Regions from separate parts of the Erwinia sp. PME.40.26/001 genome, predicted to be linked through region 3. Evidence: predicted binding sites of a transcription regulator. Region 3 holds the regulator's gene; each other region holds the start of a gene.
The links. The regulator LexA, encoded in region 3, represses DNA repair genes until DNA is damaged. The targets are predictions, from matches to a motif close to TNCTGTATGTACATACAGNA.
Positions count from the first base shown of each region.

Region 1: a site for LexA is predicted at 1,228-1,247, ahead of mutH (DNA mismatch repair endonuclease MutH). Genes of this name have one in related genera too.
Region 2: a site for LexA is predicted at 1,594-1,613, ahead of ACZ3HG_RS01810 (metal-dependent hydrolase). Genes of this name have one in related genera too.

Region 1 covers NZ_JBVHNP010000002.1:501,043-504,322, reverse strand. The annotation lists gene ptsP (phosphoenolpyruvate--protein phosphotransferase) at 1-255, opposite strand, end outside; gene rppH (RNA pyrophosphohydrolase) at 268-795, opposite strand; gene mutH (DNA mismatch repair endonuclease MutH) at 1,481-2,167, shown strand; gene ACZ3HG_RS09780 (TerC family protein) at 2,256-2,966, shown strand; gene ACZ3HG_RS09775 (YgdI/YgdR family lipoprotein) at 3,135-3,280, shown strand, end outside.
Region 2 covers NZ_JBVHNP010000001.1:322,099-325,378, reverse strand. The annotation lists gene ACZ3HG_RS01820 (MFS transporter) at 1-509, shown strand, start outside; gene kduD (2-dehydro-3-deoxy-D-gluconate 5-dehydrogenase KduD) at 719-1,480, shown strand; gene ACZ3HG_RS01810 (metal-dependent hydrolase) at 1,632-2,213, shown strand; gene ACZ3HG_RS01805 (L-cystine transporter) at 2,387-3,280, shown strand, end outside.
Region 3 covers NZ_JBVHNP010000015.1:29,402-32,681, forward strand. The annotation lists gene plsB (glycerol-3-phosphate 1-O-acyltransferase PlsB) at 1-479, opposite strand, end outside; gene ACZ3HG_RS22315 (diacylglycerol kinase) at 607-975, shown strand; gene lexA (transcriptional repressor LexA) at 1,082-1,690, shown strand; gene dinF (MATE family efflux transporter DinF) at 1,777-3,099, shown strand.

The DNA of each region.
Region 1 (3,280 bases), on a different contig from region 3:
GATCGGCTCGGCCAGTCGACCCACCAGCCCGACAATCCCTTCATCAAAGGCCAGGGCGACGGTGCGCCCACGCGGCTTTTTTAGCCCACGCGTAGCCATCAGGTAGTAGCAGCGACGATCGTGATCCGCGAGGTAGACCGAACACACTTCGGTTTGCATCGCCAGACAGATTTCGTTAACCAAAATATCCAGCGCCTCGGTAAGCCGGGGCGCTGCCGCCACTTTCTCAACTATTTCGCGTAGCTGTGTGAGCATAATCTACGTGGCTTAACCTCTCTTCCGTCGAAAACCTGGCGTATTCCGTTGTACGGTATTCTCCTGCAGGGGCATAACCACGCCGGCAAACTCTTTCATCACGCGTCGGTACACGTCGCGCTTAAAGGAGACCACCTGGCGAACCGGATACCAGAAACTCACCCACCGCCAGCCATCAAACTCTGGGGTACTGCTGGTTTGCATATTGATATCCGCGTCATTGCACATCAGCTGCAGAAGATACCACTTCTGTTTTTGGCCGATACAAACCGGCTTTGTGTCCCAACGCACCAAACGTTTTGGCAACTTATATCGTAACCAGTTACGGGTAGATGCAAGGATGCGGACATCCTTGCGGTTCAAACCGACTTCCTCGAAAAGTTCGCGGTACATCGCCTGCTCCGCCGTTTCCCCCGGGTTAATACCGCCCTGGGGGAACTGCCAGGAGTGCTGACCAAATCGTCTGGCCCACAGCACCTGTCCCTGCTTGTTACAAATTACGATACCAACATTCGGGCGGTAGCCATCATCATCGATCACCGGACTACCTCAAACTAAAACTGGATGTTCTGATTGTTTCATACTCCTTACAGACGGTAAACCACTGGTTTCAGGCGATGTGACGATGCCAGGCTGGGATAACTTGTCCATTTTGACAAAGTTATAAACAGAAACGCGGAGAAAAAGGCGATCTTATTCACGTTTTCTGTGGATAGCTTTGTGCAGAACTCTGTTAACAGATGGGGAAAACTTTCTGTCGCTGATAAAGCGCCGTTTTTTAAACTCAGAATAAACCCATATTAATCATTAGGTTTTGACGTTAATCACAGCATTTCCCCCGGCTGTCATCGCTTTGTCATCTGGCCCGGATCGTCAACTGGTGAAAGATCGAACGCTTACTACGTTATCCACAGAATATGCCGATTAGTTGGGCATGAAAACCGCAAAACGGGGTAAAAACCGTGCCGTCAAGGCTGTAAATGGAAACAGTATTATTGTAAAAGGGAAGTTATCCCACTTTTCTGTGGATAAGTACCCCGGTGATCCTGTTCATTGTCGGTGGCAACCCGGGTAAAACTACGGGAAGCAGGGTGAATTCGCGAGGATGAAGGAATAAAAAAACATGGTTTATCATGCTATTATTGGTGTTTTCCCCAGATGAGTAAGTCAGATTCCCTGTGTGGGCAAAACGCGGCTATTTTTTGAACAGAACTCAGGCTTTATGATGACTAACCCGTATCACATCGTTCCTCCTCCACAGGATGAAGAAGAATTGCTGGCTCGTGCCTCTGCGCTGGCCGGGTATACGCTCGGCGAACTGGCTCAGCAGATCTTATTGCCCGTGCCGCGCGATCTTAAGCGCGACAAAGGCTGGGTGGGGCTTCTGCTCGAACGTTATCTGGGTGCCAGCGCAGGCAGTAAACCCGAGCAGGACTTCGCCGGCATCGGCGTTGAGCTAAAAACCATCCCGGTAGATGCCGCCGGCCGCCCGCTGGAAACCACCTTTGTCTGCGTCGCCCCGCTGACCGGAAACAGCGGCGTCACCTGGCAGAACAGCCACGTACGCCATAAACTGACGCGAGTGCTGTGGATCCCGGTAGAAGGGGATCGTGCCATCCCGCTGGCGCAACGTCACGTGGGCGCTCCCCTGCTGTGGAGCCCCGACGCCAGCGAGGAACAGCGCCTGCAGCGCGACTGGGAAGAGTTGATGGATATGATCGTCTTAGGCCAGGTCGAACAGATCACCGCACGGCATGGAGAAGTACTGCAAATCCGCCCCAAGGCGGCTAACAGCAAGGCGCTGACGGAGGGCATCGGTCGTGATGGCCAGCCCATCATGACGCTCCCACGCGGCTTTTATCTGAAAAAAACCTTCACTGCACCGCTGCTGGCCCGGCATTTTCTTCTTTAAGAAATTGTCCTAAAGATTTTCCCACTGTCGTCAACCTTGCGTATAATCGTCGTTTAGCTTTCGTTTAAGTTTAAGGTGTGCTTTTAACATGTTTGAATGGATTGCCGATCCCAATGCCTGGCTCGCGCTGGGCACGCTAACGATCCTCGAGATTGTTCTCGGGATAGATAACATTATTTTCCTCTCGCTGGTCGTCGCCAAACTGCCGGCGCATCAGCAAAATACCGCCCGCCGTATTGGTCTGGCCGGTGCCATGTTAATGCGCCTTGGTCTGCTGGCCTCTATTGCCTGGGTTATTCGTCTGACCGACCCGCTGTTTACCCTGATGGATCACGCTTTCTCAGCCCGTGATCTGATCCTGCTGTTTGGTGGGCTGTTCCTGCTCTGGAAGTCGAGCATGGAGATCCATGAAACGATCGAGGGCGGAGGTGGCGAACACACGACGAAAGTGCATTCGTTTTTCGGGGCCATCGTGCAGATTATGGTGCTGGATATCATCTTCAGTCTGGACTCAGTGATCACTGCCGTCGGTCTTTCCGACCATCTGATTATCATGATGGCTGCCGTGGTGATTGCCGTACTGGTGATGATGTTTGCCGCCCGGGCTATCGGTGAGTTCGTTGACCGTCATCCGTCGGTAAAAATGCTGGCGCTGGCGTTCCTGATCCTGGTCGGCTTCACCCTGATGCTGGAAAGTTTCAGTATTCACATTCCAAAAGGCTATATCTACTTTGCTATGTTCTTCTCCATGGCCGTGGAATGCCTTAATCTGGCACGCAATAAAAAGCGTCCTCTGTAAAATTATCGCCCTGCCCGCCCGCACTGGCCGGGCAAGGTATAATGAGGTCAACATGTCAATGGTACGTTGTGCGCAACGTCTATTTTCAGACTCATACTATTATCGTTACAGGGAAATTAGTTTATTACTACACTGATACCGGTTGAGTAATGAAGAGGGGAGAAAAGTATGAAGTGGATTTTGGGTGCAGCAGTCGTCGGCCTGGCCGTGTTAACGTCCGGATGCAGCAGCGACTACGTCATGGCGACCAAAGAAGGCAAGATGATTATGACCGACGGTAAGCCGCAGATCGATAAAGAGACCGGCCTGGTGAA
Region 2 (3,280 bases), on a different contig from region 3:
CCCTCTTTACCTACCTGCGCCCGTTACTGGAGGAGGTCACGCGGGTATCGGTCACCCAACTTTCACTGATTTTATTCGCGCTGGGGGGATTTGGCCTTGTCGGTACGTGGCTGATAGGGCGCTTGCTTCAGCACAGGCTTTACGCATGGCTGGTAGCCATTCCGCTTGCCATGGCACTGATCGCCATACTGCTGATTGTGATGGCCGATGCGGTGATCCCCGTCAGTCTGCTACTGGCTTTCTGGGGTCTGATCGCCACACCGGCCCCGGTCGCCTGGGGTGTCTGGCTCAGTAAGGCGCTGTCGGAGAATGCCGAAACCGGCGGTGGGCTGATGGTGGCCACTATCCAGCTGGCCATCACCGCCGGCGCCGGACTGGGCGGCATCCTGTTTGATGCCTCTGGCTGGTGGAGCCCTGCGGCACTGGGGGCGGGTTTACTGGTTACGTCGGCCGGTTTCGCCCTCGCGGCCCAAAAAAACGGCAACGCCGTGCGATCGTCCCGGCGCTGATCCCTGCGCCAGGTGCTGGTGAAACGGTGCCTGGCGCAGCGCAGCTCTCGCCTTTTATCCATTTCTAACGATTAACATTAAAAATAATAAAACATCGTTTCATTTTTGTTGTAATCAATCCACCATGTGCCTATGCTTCCTGTACCGGCCCGCGCGCCCCGTTCTGCTGTTTTCACTGCGCGTGCCCACTGACCTATAAGGAAGCCAGGATGATCCTGAATACATTTAATCTTGAAGGCAAAGTGGCCATGATCACCGGCTGCAACACCGGTCTTGGCCAGGGAATGGCGCTGGGTCTGGCTCAGGCGGGATGCGATATTATTGGCGTCAATCGCTCAGCCGCCAGTGTAACCGCAGAAAAAGTCGCCGCGACCGGACGTCGTTTTATCAGTATTACGGCGGATCTGTCCGACAACCGGTGTATCGACAGCGTGATGACGCAGGCGCTGGCCGCCTGTCCCCGGCTGGATATTCTGGTCAATAATGCCGGGATTATTCGCCGGGCAGACGCACTGGACTTCACGGAAGCTGACTGGGATGAGGTGATGAACCTCAACAGCAAGACGCTATTTTTCCTGTCACAGGCGGTTGCCCGCCGTTTTATCCGGCAGGGGCACGGCGGTAAGATCATCAATATCGCCTCGATGCTGTCGTATCAGGGCGGCATCCGTGTGCCTTCATATACTGCGTCAAAAAGCGCCGTACTGGGGCTGACCCGCCTGATGGCCAACGAATGGGCTGCGCACGGGATCAACGTCAATGCCATCGCTCCGGGCTATATGGCCACCAACAACACCGAACAGCTGCGCGATGATGAAGAACGCAATCAGCAGATCCTGCAGCGTATTCCCGCCGGCCGCTGGGGCCAGAGCAGCGATATGATGGGGCCGGTGGTGTTTCTCGCCTCGCCGGCCTCTGACTATGTCAACGGTTTCACCCTGGCCGTCGACGGCGGCTGGCTGGCTCGCTGAACCTGAACGGTACGAGAGGGCGCGACCGCCCTCTTGTTCAACTTACGATCCATCACACTTTATTTATCTTTCGTTACAGCGTCACATATTTATTCTACTGTATATATTCCCTATACTGGATACATTGACAGTTATGTAGCCAGGTATTCTCATGACGGCCGAGGGCCATCTTATCTTTGCCATTGCCAGCGCTATTTTCGCCAAGCGTGCTGAACTGACGCCGGTGCTGGCCAGCGCTGACTGGTGGCATATCATTCCGGCCACGCTGCTCACCTGCCTGCTGCCGGATATCGACCACCCGAAATCCTTTCTGGGGCAGCGCCTTGCATGGCTGTCGCACCCCATCGCGCGGGCGTTTGGCCACCGGGGCTTTACCCACAGCCTGCTGGCGGTGGTCGGTGGCGTGGCTCTGCTGCAGTTGAAACTGCCGTCGGGCTGGCTGATCCCGGCCGATGCCTTCCAGGGGATGGTGCTGGGTTACCTCAGCCACATCGTTGCCGATATGCTGACGCCCGCTGGCGTGCCGCTGCTGTGGCCGTGCCGCTGGCGCTTCCGCCTGCCCCTGCTCCGAAGCCAGAAAGGCAATCAGCTCGAACGCGCCCTGTGCCTCGCCCTGGTGGGCTATGCCATCTGGTTCCCCCCCGGCGCGCTGCCTTTTGGTGCATCAGACTGGACCAGCCAGGTAGTCAGCTCTGCACAAAATCACATCGAGCGCTTTATAAAGCAGCAATAAGCTGAAAAAACGGACAAATATGTGCAAAAAATTATAAATCATTCCGTTTGGATATAAGGCCGCACCACCACTAACTGATACCATTCCGTCACTGGTTTACTTACTGCGCGCCAGAAATTAACTGCCGCAGGCATGACTACACCGTAGTCCGTTTTTTTTTGGAGATATTGGGAATGAATTTTCCACTGATTATTAACCTGGTGGTGTTTGTTGCACTGCTGCTGCTGGTGGCCAAAGCCAGCCGCACGGGCTGGAGTCTGTCGAAAAAAGTGCTGGTTGGCCTGGTGGTCGGGGTCCTTTTCGGCCTGGCGCTGCATATCATCTATGGTGAAAACAGCCCGGTGATTAAAGAATCGGTCAGCTGGTTTAACCTCGTGGGTAACGGTTATGTCCAGCTGTTACAGATGATCGTGATGCCGCTGGTCTTTGCCTCTATTCTCAGCGCCGTAGCGCGCCTGCACAATGCCTCTTCGCTGGGCAAAATCAGCCTGCTGACCATTGGCGTACTGCTGTTTACCACTGCCATTGCGGCGGCGGTCGGGGTGTTCGTGACCTGGCTGTTCGGTCTCAATGCCAGCGGTCTGGTGCAGGGTGCGCAGGAAACCGCGCGCCTGGCTGCCATTCAGAGTAACTATGTCGGCAAGGTTGCTGACCTCAGCGCGCCGCAGCTGCTGCTGTCGTTTGTGCCGAAAAACCCGTTTGCCGATCTAACCGGGGCCAGTCCGACCTCTATTATCAGCGTGGTGATCTTTGCGGCGTTCCTCGGTGTCGCCGCCCTGCAGCTGCTGAAAGATGACGTTGAGAAAGGTCAGCGCGTACTGAAAGCCATCGATACCCTGCAGGCCTGGGTGATGAAACTGGTTCGCCTGATTATGAAGCTGACCCCTTACGGCGTACTGGCACTGATGACCAAAGTCGTTGCCACTTCTAACCTCAGTGACATTATCAAGCTGGGGAGCTTTGTGCTGGCCTCCTACCTGGGTCTGGCCATTATGTTTGCCGTCCACGCTCTGCTGCTGTCGGTCAACGGCGTCAACCCGCTGCGCTTCTTCCGCAAGGTGTGGCCG
Region 3 (3,280 bases):
AGCCAGAGCACGGCAAAGAATTTCTGAATGCCGTTCAGCATCCGCAGATGCGGCTGATCGTCACCCTGAACTTCGCGGCCAGGTGCACGGCCAAACATCACCGATACCGGCACCATCTGCACATCCAGTTCGGGATGGTTACGGTGCAGGTCGAGATATTCGTGGAACAGCTTGACCGACTGCAGATTCGGCACAAAATACGGGAATACGCGTGGGCCATCATGGATAAACACATGACGGGGCAGGACCGTGCCGTCAATCTCCAGCGGTTCCAGGGGATCGGGAAGGTCCTGTTTGCGACACTGCTCACGCAGGGCAAGGAGATCCGCCTTTGAATCATAAGGCAGCACATACATAATAGGACGCGACGTATCAAGCCCCAGTTCGGCAACCGGTTCAGCCGGGATTGCCTTACTTTTTACCAGTAATTTAACTGGCAGATTCAATAAGTTATAATATAAATTACGCCAACCTGACATAGACAACATGAAGCCTCTTGTTAGCAAAGCGCCGCAAGCATACCAGAAAGCGCCAACAGAATCTGTGGTGTTGAAAAACCTGTAGTTCCACTCATTGACGTTAAACTTCTCAAAGGGTTCCCTGATTATGGCAAATAATGTCACCGGACTGACACGAATCATAAAAGCGGCTGGCTACTCGTGGAAAGGCATCCGCGCGGCCTGGCAGCATGAAGCGGCCTTTCGCCAGGAAGCCGTGGCGGCCATTATCGCTATTGCCATCGCCGTCTGGCTGGACGTCGATGCGGTCACCCGGGTGTTGCTGATAGGGTCGGTGGTGATGGTGATTATTGTGGAAATCCTCAACAGCGCCATCGAAGCCGTCGTTGACCGTATCGGCAGTGAAATTCATCCGCTGGCCGGGCGGGCGAAAGACATGGGGTCTGCGGCGGTACTGTTGGCTATCTTGCTGGCCATGTTTGTCTGGATCATGCTGTTAGTGCCGCATTTGCGATGAGTTTTCCAAAAATCGCCACAAACGGCATTTCGCCCAACTTTAGGTTTTCAATGTCTAAATACCTGTATATACTCACAGTCGACTGTATAAACAACCAGGGGGCGGGATGAAAGCACTAACGGCAAGGCAGCAGCAGGTCTATGACCTGATTCGCGACCACATTAATCAAACCGGCATGCCACCAACGCGCGCGGAGATTGCTGCGCAGCTCGGTTTCCGTTCCCCGAATGCGGCTGAAGAACACCTGAAAGCGTTAGCGCGTAAAGGCGTGATTGAGATCGTATCCGGTGCGTCGCGCGGTATTCGCCTGATGATGGAAGAAGAAGACGGTCTTCCACTGATTGGCCGTGTCGCAGCAGGTGAACCTCTGCTGGCAGAACAGCATATTGAAGGCCACTATAAGGTTGACCCTGACCTGTTTAAGCCCGGCGCAGACTTCCTGCTGCGTGTCAGCGGAATGTCGATGAAAGACATCGGCATTATGGACGGCGATCTGTTAGCCGTGCATAAAACAGAAGATGTGCGCAATGGCCAGGTCGTGGTGGCGCGCATTGACGATGAAGTGACGGTAAAGCGTCTGAAAAGGCAGGGGAATACGGTGCAACTGCTGCCCGAAAACCCGGACTTCAAACCGATCATCGTTGACCTGCGCCAGCAGACGCTGACGATCGAAGGCTTGGCTGTCGGTGTGATCCGCAACGGCAACTGGCTGTAACCGGTACTTCACTCCCCGCTAAATGCTGTGTGCTGCTTAAGTGGCGCACAGCATCGTCAGTGAGGGTTTTTCGCTGATGGACTCCGATGACACTGCTCACCCCCGCAGATAAAAGCCTCTGGCGGCTCGCCCTGCCGATGATCCTCTCTAATATCACTGTGCCTCTGCTAGGCCTGGTCGATACAGCCGTGATTGGCCATCTCGACAGTCCCACGTATCTGGGCGGTGTCGCGATTGGCACGACTATTACCAGCTTCCTGTTTATGCTGTTGCTGTTTTTACGCATGAGCACCACCGGCCTGACGGCACAGGCTTTTGGCGCTAACGATAAACAGGCCCTGGCGCGTGCGCTGATGCAGCCGCTGCTGCTGGCACTTTGTGCCGGGCTGCTGTTTGTTGTGCTGAAGCAGCCGATTACGCACCTGGCGCTCGGGGTAACGGGTGGTAGCGATGACGTCCTGCAGCAGGCCGCACTGTTTATGCAAATACGCTGGCTCAGTGCGCCGGCGACGCTGGCGAATCTTGTGCTTTTGGGCTGGCTGCTTGGCGTACAGTATGCCCGGGCACCGGTCATCCTGCTGGTCGTCGGCAATCTGGTGAATATCGTGCTCGACCTCTGGTTTGTCATCGGGCTGAAGTGGGGCGTGCAGGGGGCCGCAGCGGCAACGGCAATAGCGGAATACACCAGTCTGATCGTCGGACTGCTGCTGGTATGGCGGGTTATGGTGATGCGCGGTCTGTCGCTGCGCCTGATGTTAAGGGCCTGGCGGGGAGATGTGGCGCGACTGCTGCGTCTGAACCGCGACATCATGCTGCGCTCACTCCTCTTGCAGGTCTGCTTTGCCTCGCTGACCCTGTTTGGCGCACGCCTCGGCAATGACGTCGTGGCGGTCAATGCCGTACTGCTGATGTTTCTTACTTTCACTGCTTACGCGCTGGACGGTTTCGCCTATGCGGTGGAAGCCTGTTCCGGTGAAGCGTATGGTGCGCGCAACAGCCGGCAGTTACTGAGCGTGTGGCATGCGGCCTGTCGGCAGTCTCTGGTGGTTGCGCTGGGGTTCTCCCTGCTTTATGCCCTGGCGGGTGAGCACATTGTCGCGCTACTGACCTCCCTTGAACCGCTGCGCCAGCTTGCCGACCAGTATTTGTGGTGGCAGGTGGTGATGCCGCTGGCGGGCGTGGGCTGCTATCTGCTGGATGGGATGTTCATTGGCGCAACCCGCGCCAGGGAGATGCGCAACAGTATGGCAGTCGCCGCGCTGGGCTTTGGACTGACGCTGTGCAGCGTTCCCTGGCTGGGGAATCACGGCCTGTGGCTGGCTATCACGCTGTTTCTGCTGCTGCGCGGTGTCACGCTGTGGGCGGTCTGGCGGCGGCACTGGCGTAACGGCACGTGGTTTATGCCCTGAAACATTTTCTTACGTAAGGTACCGCTTCGCCAGCTTACTGATTTGGCTCTTTTTTTAGGGTTTTTCAGTACGACAGACAGGGTGTTTACGGCTTGAGTGCGATTTCTCTACTACAATTATCTCTGTGTCAGGCAATTAACCAGATAATTATCTGGCTAATCAGCCCAACTCCGAGCTGTTA